DNA from 4 places in the Bradyrhizobium sp. 4 genome. Region 1 is predicted to be linked to each of the others. Evidence: predicted binding sites of a transcription regulator. Region 1 holds the regulator's gene; each other region holds the start of a gene.
The links. The regulator PhoB, encoded in region 1, activates phosphate uptake and scavenging genes when phosphate is short. The targets are predictions, from matches to a motif close to TGTCATNNANCTGTCAT.
Positions count from the first base shown of each region.

Region 2: a site for PhoB is predicted at 1,093-1,109, ahead of IVB45_RS00825 (DUF2794 domain-containing protein). Genes of this name have one in related genera too.
Region 3: a site for PhoB is predicted at 795-811, ahead of IVB45_RS15705 (DUF47 domain-containing protein). Genes of this name have one in related genera too.
Region 4: a site for PhoB is predicted at 1,260-1,276, ahead of IVB45_RS30465 (DUF465 domain-containing protein). Genes of this name have one in related genera too.

Region 1 is NZ_CP064686.1:7,315,118-7,317,315, forward strand. It holds gene IVB45_RS35110 (GcrA family cell cycle regulator) at 1-492, shown strand, start outside; gene phoB (phosphate regulon transcriptional regulator PhoB) at 737-1,444, opposite strand; gene phoU (phosphate signaling complex protein PhoU) at 1,468-2,184, opposite strand; gene pstB (phosphate ABC transporter ATP-binding protein PstB) at 2,195-2,198, opposite strand, start outside.
Region 2 is NZ_CP064686.1:162,241-164,438, forward strand. It holds gene IVB45_RS00820 (DUF1223 domain-containing protein) at 1-576, shown strand, start outside; gene IVB45_RS00825 (DUF2794 domain-containing protein) at 1,173-1,541, shown strand; gene IVB45_RS00830 (GNAT family N-acetyltransferase) at 1,648-2,178, opposite strand.
Region 3 is NZ_CP064686.1:3,422,428-3,424,625, reverse strand. It holds gene IVB45_RS15710 (inorganic phosphate transporter) at 1-84, opposite strand, end outside; gene IVB45_RS15705 (DUF47 domain-containing protein) at 101-745, opposite strand; gene IVB45_RS15700 (branched-chain amino acid ABC transporter permease) at 909-1,877, opposite strand; gene IVB45_RS15695 (branched-chain amino acid ABC transporter permease) at 1,879-2,198, opposite strand, start outside.
Region 4 is NZ_CP064686.1:6,377,531-6,379,728, forward strand. It holds gene IVB45_RS30460 (NAD(P)/FAD-dependent oxidoreductase) at 1-829, shown strand, start outside; gene IVB45_RS30465 (DUF465 domain-containing protein) at 996-1,175, opposite strand; gene IVB45_RS30470 (DUF465 domain-containing protein) at 1,503-1,709, shown strand; gene IVB45_RS30475 (hypothetical protein) at 1,828-2,034, shown strand; gene IVB45_RS30480 (hypothetical protein) at 2,057-2,198, shown strand, end outside.

The DNA.
Region 1 (2,198 bases):
GATGATCGCGTCGAGCAGCTGAAAAAGCTCTGGGAGGCCGGACTTTCGGCCAGCCAGATCGCGGCGGAGCTCGGCAATGTGACCCGCAATGCCGTGATCGGCAAAGTGCACAGGCTCGGCCTTTCGGGCCGCGCCAAGAGCCCTTCATCGGCAGCGCCGCGGCCGCGCAAGGCGCGCCCCGCGCAGCACATGATGCGGGTGAGCCGCCCGATCTCGCGCGGCAACACCGCGCTGGCGCAGGCCTTCGAGGTCGAGGCTGAGCCGGATCCGGTCACCTATGACAACGTGGTGCCGATGAGCCAGCGGCTGTCGCTGCTGGAATTGAACGAGGCGACCTGCCACTGGCCGGTCGGCGATCCCTCGAGCCCGGACTTCTTCTTCTGCGGTGGACGGGCGCTGTCCGGCCTGCCCTATTGCGCCCAGCACTCGCGCGTCGCGTACCAGCCGGCGTCGGATCGGCGCCGCGCACCGGTGAAGCCGGGCCCGCGGTAATTACGGCAAGTCGTCGCGCGAAGAAGGTTCAATTTCCGTGTCGTCCCGGCCTAGTGCGCAATTGCGCACGGGGGCCGGGACCCATACTCGGAGCGCGCGGTTGTTGCGCGAAAGAGGTCACTCCGAGTCTTCGCCAAACCACGTTCGGTGGTTATGGGTCGCGGATCAGCGCTCGCTTCGCTCGCTTGTCCGGGACGACGTCGAAGAATTCGGGGACAGCTTGCCAAGAAACAAAGCTGCAACCCTACACCTGCTCCGCCTTCGCAAACCGATCATCCAGCGCGTAACCGGCCCCGCGGACGGTGCGGATCGGGTCCTGCTCGCGGCCGAGATTGAGCAGCTTGCGCAGGCGGCCGATATGCACGTCGACGGTGCGCTCGTCGATATAGATGTCGCGGCCCCAGACGCTGTCGAGCAGTTGCTCGCGCGAGAACACCCGTCCCGGGTGCTCCAGGAAGAACTCCAGCAGGCGATATTCGGTCGGACCGAGATCGATCGGCCGGCCCGAGCGCGCCACGCGGCGCTTGTCGCGGTCGAGTTCGATGTCGCCAAAAGCAAGGACGGTGGCGAGCCGCTCGGGGCTTGCGCGCCGCAGCAGGCCTTTCACGCGCGCCAGCAGCTCCGGCACCGAGAACGGCTTGACGATGTAATCGTCGGCGCCGGTCGCAAGACCCCGCACCCGCTCGCTCTCCTCGCCGCGCGCGGTGAGCATGATGATCGGGAGCTGCTTGGTCTCGGGACGGGTGCGAAGCCGCCGGCATAATTCGATGCCTGACAGGCCCGGCAGCATCCAGTCGAGCACGATCAGATCGGGGATGTGCTCCTTGAGGCGGGTGTCGGCGTCGTCGCCGCGCATCACCGTCTCGACGTCATAGCCGTCGCCTTCGAGGTTGTAGCGGAGAAGCTCGGTCAGGGCTTCCTCGTCCTCAACCACCATAATGCGTGCGCCCATCGGGTCGTCGCTCCCTTAAGTCTTCAGGTGTTCGGTACCGTGTTGGCGAAGGTCGTCATGTCGCCCTTCGGTCGCTTGTCGGTGATCGCCTGACCCTCGATCATGTAGAACACGGTCTCGGCGATGTTGGTGGCGTGGTCGCCGATCCGCTCGATGTTCTTGGCGCAGAACATCAGGTGAATACAGAACGAGATGTTGCGCGGATCCTCCATCATGTAGGTGAGGAGCTCGCGGAACAGCGAGGTGCAGATGGCGTCGACTTCCTCGTCACCCTTCCACACCGCCATCGCCGCCGGCAAATCATGCGCGGCATAAGCGTCCAGCACCGACTTGACCTGCTGCTGCACGAGGTCGGTCATGTGCTCGAGGCCGCGGAACAGCTTGAGCGGATGGAAGTCCGTCTCCAGCGCCGCGACGCGCTTGCCCATGTTCTTGGCGAGGTCGCCGATGCGCTCGAGATCGGTCGCGACGCGCATGGCGCCGACGATCTCGCGCAGATCGACCGCCATTGGCTGGCGCCGGGCGATGGTGAGCACCGCGCGTTCCTCGATGCGCTTCTGCAGCGCGTCGAGCTCGGTGTCGATGGCGACGACGCGCTGGCCGAGCGGGACGTCGCGGCGGATCAATGCGTCGACGGACTCTACGATCATGCGTTCGGCGATGCCACCCATCTCGGCGACCAGGCGAGTGAGTTCCTGGAGGTCGGTGTCGAAGGCCTTTGCGGTATGTTCAGAACCCATGTCGCGTCTCCTAG
Region 2 (2,198 bases), 640 kb from region 1:
TCGATCATCGCGCTGAGCATGCCGATCGACTATTGGGACTATCTCGGCTGGAAGGACACATTGGCCGATTCGCGCTTCTCTGCACGGCAGCGTGCCTATTCGCGCATGCGCGGCGACCGCGAAGTCTACACGCCGCAGGTCGTGGTCAACGGCTCCACGCATGTCGTCGGCAGCGATCGCACTGGCATCGAAAGCGCGATCGGCAAAACCGACGCGGGCACTGGTGTGATGAGCGTACCGGTGACGATGTCGCTCGCGGGCAAGCAGATCAACGTCTCGGTGGCCGCGAGCAAGGAGCCGACGGCGTCCCACGGCGAGGTCTGGATCTGCTCGATTGCGAAGTCGGTGCCGATCGCGATCAGCCGCGGTGAAAATCGCGGACAGCAGGTGATCTATCACAACGTGGTGCGCAACCTGCTCAAGGTCGGCGACTGGACCGGCCGTCCGGAAAGCTGGACGGTGCCGATCGAGAACCTCACGCGCGACGGCGTCGACGGTGCTGTGGTCTACGTCCAGGACGGCAGCCGGGAAAAGCCGGGCCCGATGCTGGGCGCGGCGTACACATCGCTGCACTAACGCGCACACTTCGAATATTCCGATTCAAACGCACTCTCAATCCTCATGGTGAGGAGGCGCGTCAGCGCCGTCTCAAACCATGCAGGCCCTGCTGAGGCAGCTCGGCCTCGATCCTTCGAGACGCCGCTTCGCGGCTCCTCAGGATGAGGGGAGGGAGTGTTCTCGCTGATGAGGAAGAAGTCCGTCGAGGCGGAAACATCCCGACACAAACAAAACCGACCCCAAACAAAAAAGGACCAACTCGCGTTGGCCCTCCTTGTCGTGCGAACAGACCCGATCCTGACGGCCCCGGGGGGCTGGGGGCTGAGGAATCCGGAACCGAAAGGACCGGGTCAACGCACACAGGTCTTTTCGCAATGCAGGGCGGCAGTCGCTTGGCGGAAAAGCGGCGACACTATGATTCCTGCTAACGATCCCGTGACGGTTTGCCGCGACAGAGTTCCACCGCTGCGTGTGGGCGGTTTGCTCCGGTCCAACGTCCTTACAGGGCCCCTTGCAGTGGGGAACAGTTGGCGCGATCATGCAACTGTCATGATCCGCGGTTCCGGGGACGGTCTTCGCGGACGCGATCATGCTGATACGACAGGAGGCAGCCTATGAGTCTGTCGGAGGATGCCGATCCGAGCGAACAGCGCGCGGCGGCGCGCCCCGCCGCTTCGAATGCGCAACCGAGCCGCGTAACGTTCAATCGGCTCGAGCTGCACCGTATTCTCAATCTCTACGGCCGGATGGTCGCCGACGGCGAGTGGCGGGACTATGCCATCGACTTCCTCAAGGATCGCGCCGTGTTCTCGGTCTTTCGCCGAGCTTCGGAAGTGCCGATCTATCGCATCGAGAAGGATCCGCGCCTCGCGCGCAAGCAGGGCATGTACAGCGTGATCTCGGCGACGGGCCTGATCCTGCGCCGCGGCCACGAGCTGGAGCGCGTGCTCCTGGTGATCGATCGCAAGCTGGCGGTGGTGTAGCGTTTCGTAGCCCGGATGGAGCGCAGCGCAATCCGGGGCAGTCGTATCCGCGGATGAACCTTTCCCGGATTTCGCTTCGCTCCATCCGGGCTACAAGAGCTGAACCCTACTTCTCCGGCACCGTAGTCGCGCCCTCGCCAAGATCTCGCTGCATCATCACCGTGTCCAGCCAGCGGCCGAATTTCAGCCCGACGCTGGGATGCGTGCCGATCATCCTGAAGCCGCCCTTGGTGTGCACGCCGATCGAGCCGGCATTGGCGGAATCGCCGATCACCGCGATCATCTGGCGGAAGCCGCGCGCCTCGCATTCGACGATCAGCCGCTCCAGCAGGAGCGCTCCGATGCCGCGGCGGTGAAAGGACGGATCGAGATAGATCGAGTTCTCGACCGTGAAGCGGTAGGCCGGCCGTGGCCGGTAGGCGCCGGCATAGGCGTAGCCGGCGACGCGCCCCTCGAGGATGGCGACGAAATAGGGATAGCCGCCGTCGATCAGCGTGCGGTAGCGGCGCGTCATCTCGGCGAGGTCGGGCGGCTCCAGCTCGAATGTCGCCGTGCCCTCGCGGACAGCCTGCTGGTAGATGGCGGTGATGGCGGGCAGGTCGGCCTCAGTGGTGGGCCTGATATCGGGTGCGGACATGCCGCAAGATTAGAGCCTTC
Region 3 (2,198 bases), 3.9 Mb from region 1:
GTCGTGCAGGCCGTTCAGGAAGTCGAACAGCAGCGCGACGGCGATCAGTCCGACCAGGACGGGAAGACCCAACGCAACATCCACGGCGCGGTCCCCTGCCCTAAACTTGCTCGATGACGATGCTGTTGATCTCGTTCGCGACGTCGTCGAAGCGGTCGGCGACCTTCTCGAGATGGTCGTAGATCTCCGCGCCGACGATGAAATCCATCGCGTTGCCGTTGCGATGCTTGAGGAACAGTTCCTTCAGCCCGATATCATGGAGATCGTCGACGCGGCCTTCCAGCTTGCCCAGCTCTTCCGTGATCGCGGTCAGCATGGCCACGTTCTGGCCGATCTTCTGCATCAACGGCAGCGCACGGCCGACCAGATTGGCGCATTCGATCAGAAGCCCGCCGATCTCCCGCATGGGCGGCTCGAAGCTGCGGACCTCGAACAGCATCACGGCCTTGGCGGTCTGCTGCATCTGGTCGATGGCGTCGTCCATCGAGGTGATCAGGTTCTTGATGTCGCCACGGTCGAACGGGGTGATGAAGGTCCGGCGCACCGCCGTCAGCACCTCACGGGTGATGTTGTCGGCATCGTTCTCGAACTGGTTGACGCGCTGGCAATAGACCGGCGTCTCCTCACCCCCGTTGAGCATGCTCTGGAGCGCGATCGAGCCCTGGATCACGGTCTGGGCGTGGCGGTCGAACAGGTCGAAGAACCGTTCTTCCTTGGGCAGGAAAGCGCGAAACAATCGCATCATGGGAGAGAGACTACCGGTTCGGTTGGATAATGGCCTGGCCCGAGCGGGCCGTCATGAAACTGTCATAGACCATTTTCGATCCACGCGCGTGCCACCTCACGCCCGTGGAGCCGGATCATCCACCGCTTTCGCGCGTCAGCCTATCTTCTATTATATCAATGACTTACAGCGACCGCCGGAAGTAATGCGCGATTTCGCCGATGACGCCGCGGCGGAAGGTGAGCACGCAGATCACGAAGATCGAGCCCTGGATCACGGTCACCCACTGGCCGAACCCCGCCAGATATTGCTGCATGGCGATGATCACGAAGGCACCGACCACGGGACCGAACACGGTTCCGAGTCCGCCGACCAGCGTCATCAGCACGACTTCGCCCGACATCGACCAGTGCACGTCGGTGAGCGAGGCGTTTTGCGCCACGAAGACTTTCAACGCACCGGCAAAGCCGGCCAGCGTGCCCGACAGGACGAAAGCCAGGAACTTGTACTGATCGGTGCGGTAACCCAGCGAGATCGCGCGCGGCTCGTTCTCGCGGATCGCCTTGAGGACTTCGCCGAACGGCGAGTTGATGATGCGGAAGATCAGCAGGAAGCCGGCGAGGAAGCCGACCAGAACCACGTAGTAGAGCACGGTCGGCTTGGTCAGATCGAAGACGCCGAACATGCGGCCCTGCGGAATACCCTGGATGCCGTCTTCACCATGGGTGAACGGGGCCTGGAGGTAGATGAAGTACAGAAGCTGCGACAGCGCCAGCGTGATCATCGAGAAATAGATGCCCTGGCGGCGGATCGAGATATAGCCCGTGATGAGCGAGAGCACGAAGGCACCGGCGACGCCGACGAGGATGCCGAGCTCCGGCGGCAACGCCCACACCTTCAGCGCATGCGCGCTGCAATAGCCGGCCGTGCCCAGGAACATCGCATGGCCGAAGGACAGCAAACCGCCATAGCCGATCAGCAGGTTAAAGGCGCAGGCGAGCAGCGCGAAGCACAGCGCCTGCATCACGAAGAACGGGTAGACCCCCGTGAATGGCACCGAAGCCAGCAGCAACGCCATCACCACGAAGACGATCATCTCGTCGCGGATCGCGCGCGGGGTTACCGGCAGCGTGTCGTCCGTCAAGGCTGTCATGTCAGGCCGCCCTTCCCGTCAATCCCGTTGGCTTCACCAAGAGCACCAGCACCATCAGCACGAACACGACGGTGTTGGAGGCCTCGGGGTAGAAATATTTGGTCAGGCCCTCGATCACACCGAGCGCGAAGCCGGTGATGATGGAGCCCATGATCGATCCCATGCCGCCGATCACCACCACCGCGAACACCACGATGATGAGGTCGGCGCCCATCAGCGGTCGCACCTGGTTGATTGGCGCCGACAGCACGCCGGCGAGCGCGGCAAGGCCGACACCGAGGCCATAGGTCAACGTGATCATGCGCGGAACGTTGACGCCGA
Region 4 (2,198 bases), 940 kb from region 1:
CGCGACCAATCCGAAAGAGACCGAGAAGCTGCAATCGATCAAGGCGCATGCCGAGGCCAACGGCGTGCTCGACATGCAGTTGCTCACGGGCGATGCGGCACGTGCGCTGGAGCCGGCGCTCGCCTGCGACGCCGCGCTGCTGTCGCCGTCGACCGGCATCATCGACAGCCACGCCTACATGCTCTCGCTGCGCGGCGAAGCCGAGGACGCGGGCGCGGCCTTCGCGTTTCACACCCCGCTGATCCGTGCCAAGGCGACCGCCGGCGTCATCGAGATCGAGGCGGGCGGCGAAGCGCCGATGACGCTGCAATGCAGCCTCCTCGTCAACGCCGCCGGGCTCTCGGCGACCCCCGTGGCGCGCAACATCGAGGGCATGCCGCTGGAACGGATCCCGACGGCCTACCTCGCCAAGGGAAACTACTTCAGCTGCAATGCCAGGGCACCGTTCTCGCGCCTGATCTATCCGGTGCCCGAGCCCGGTGGGCTAGGGGTGCATCTGACGCTGGACATGGCCGGGCAGGCACGTTTCGGCCCCGACGTCGAGTGGATCGAGACGATCGACTATGAGGTCGACCCGGCACGCGCCGAGCGCTTCTACCCGGCGATCCGCAAATACTGGCCGACGCTGCCTGACGGCGCGCTCATGCCGAGCTATTCGGGCATCCGCCCGAAGATCGTGCCGCCGGCGGTGGCCACGCAGGATTTCTTGATGCAGGGCCCGCGCGATCACGGCGTCGAAGGCCTGATCAATCTGTTCGGCATCGAGTCGCCCGGATTGACGTCATCGCTCGCGATCGCGGATCACGTCGCCGAGCTCGCGAACATCTAGTGGTTTAAAGCGAAGTGGATTCCGGTTGCGCGTAAAGAAGCGCGTCCAGACAATAAGCTAGAGCCGCGCAAATCCTTGCACGCTGCGCGCCTTGCAGCAGGGATGAGCGCGAAGGCTCCCATCCCTGCCTGAAGGGTGCGATCAACTCTGCGCTGTTACGGGGTTACTAGTGGAGCGTGTCGCCGTGCCTGAGACGCTCGATCTGGTCCTTGACCATCAACTTCCGGCGCTTCAACTCAACAATTTGCAGGTCGTCTGTTGAAAGGTGCACGAGAGCTTCGTGCAATTCGTTTTCGAGAGTTTTGTGCTTCCGTTCCAATTCAACCAGATGTGCCTGAATTGTCATTCGAAACCTCCTCGGTAGGGGTGAACCTTGGATTCGACCGGACGACGAAGTGTACATCACCGATTCGTTCTGTCGATGGATATCCGTCGTCGCACTGTCATTTTTGAAAATTCATATGTAACGAAGCGTGAGTAAGGGAACCACGCGGGAAAAATCCGTGATATCAATGCGCTTGCGCAACGTCGGAGCGACCGCAGAAATATCCCGCGGGAGATCGACGCGGGACAGCCTGAGATCGCTTGCGATCACGGCGCGCAAGGACGATAGTTTCCACAGGGCATCCACAGCCTTAATCTCACGCCTATCGGTTTTTCGGCCACCGCAGACATGACCAATGAAGATGCGCGCGAACTCGAATCCGAGCTCGCCCGGTTGCACCAGGAACACCGAGATCTTGATGCGGCGATCGATGCACTGCATCAATCGCCCGCCCCCGACCTGTTGCGGTTACAGCGGTTGAAGAAACGCAAGCTGTTGTTGCGTGACCGTATCGCGTTCATCGAAGACCAGATCACGCCCGACATCATCGCCTGATCCACAGGAGGACAGCTCACGGCGACCCGCCGCATGTGAATCCGCTTGACTCGAAAGGAACAAAATAAGAACATTTTGGCACCACCGCCCCCGGGAAAACCGTCCAAGGAAAACGCAAATGTCGGCAGCCGCCCTTCTCGACAACGGCCATTATGAACAAGCCTGTGATCAGGCGATCGCGATGTGCGACGGCAATCTGCGCAGCACCATCAAGGCGCTGATCATGGCCAATGAATATCTGGAGGCCGAGCTGGAGGAATTGCAGGCGGCGGTTTCCGCAGGCTGCATTCCGGAGACCTCGCGCAGCAAGAGTAGCGCCGCCTGACTGTCAGCTATCGGAGCCGACCATGTCCGATGTCACCTATTACGTTGCATTACCTTTCCTGACCGACGAGGACGGCTCGCCGGTCGCAGGTGCGGCCGAGGAATGCCAGAGCGCGGCGGCCGCGCTACGGCGCGCCGAGATCATGTCGCGCGGCGCCGGCCACA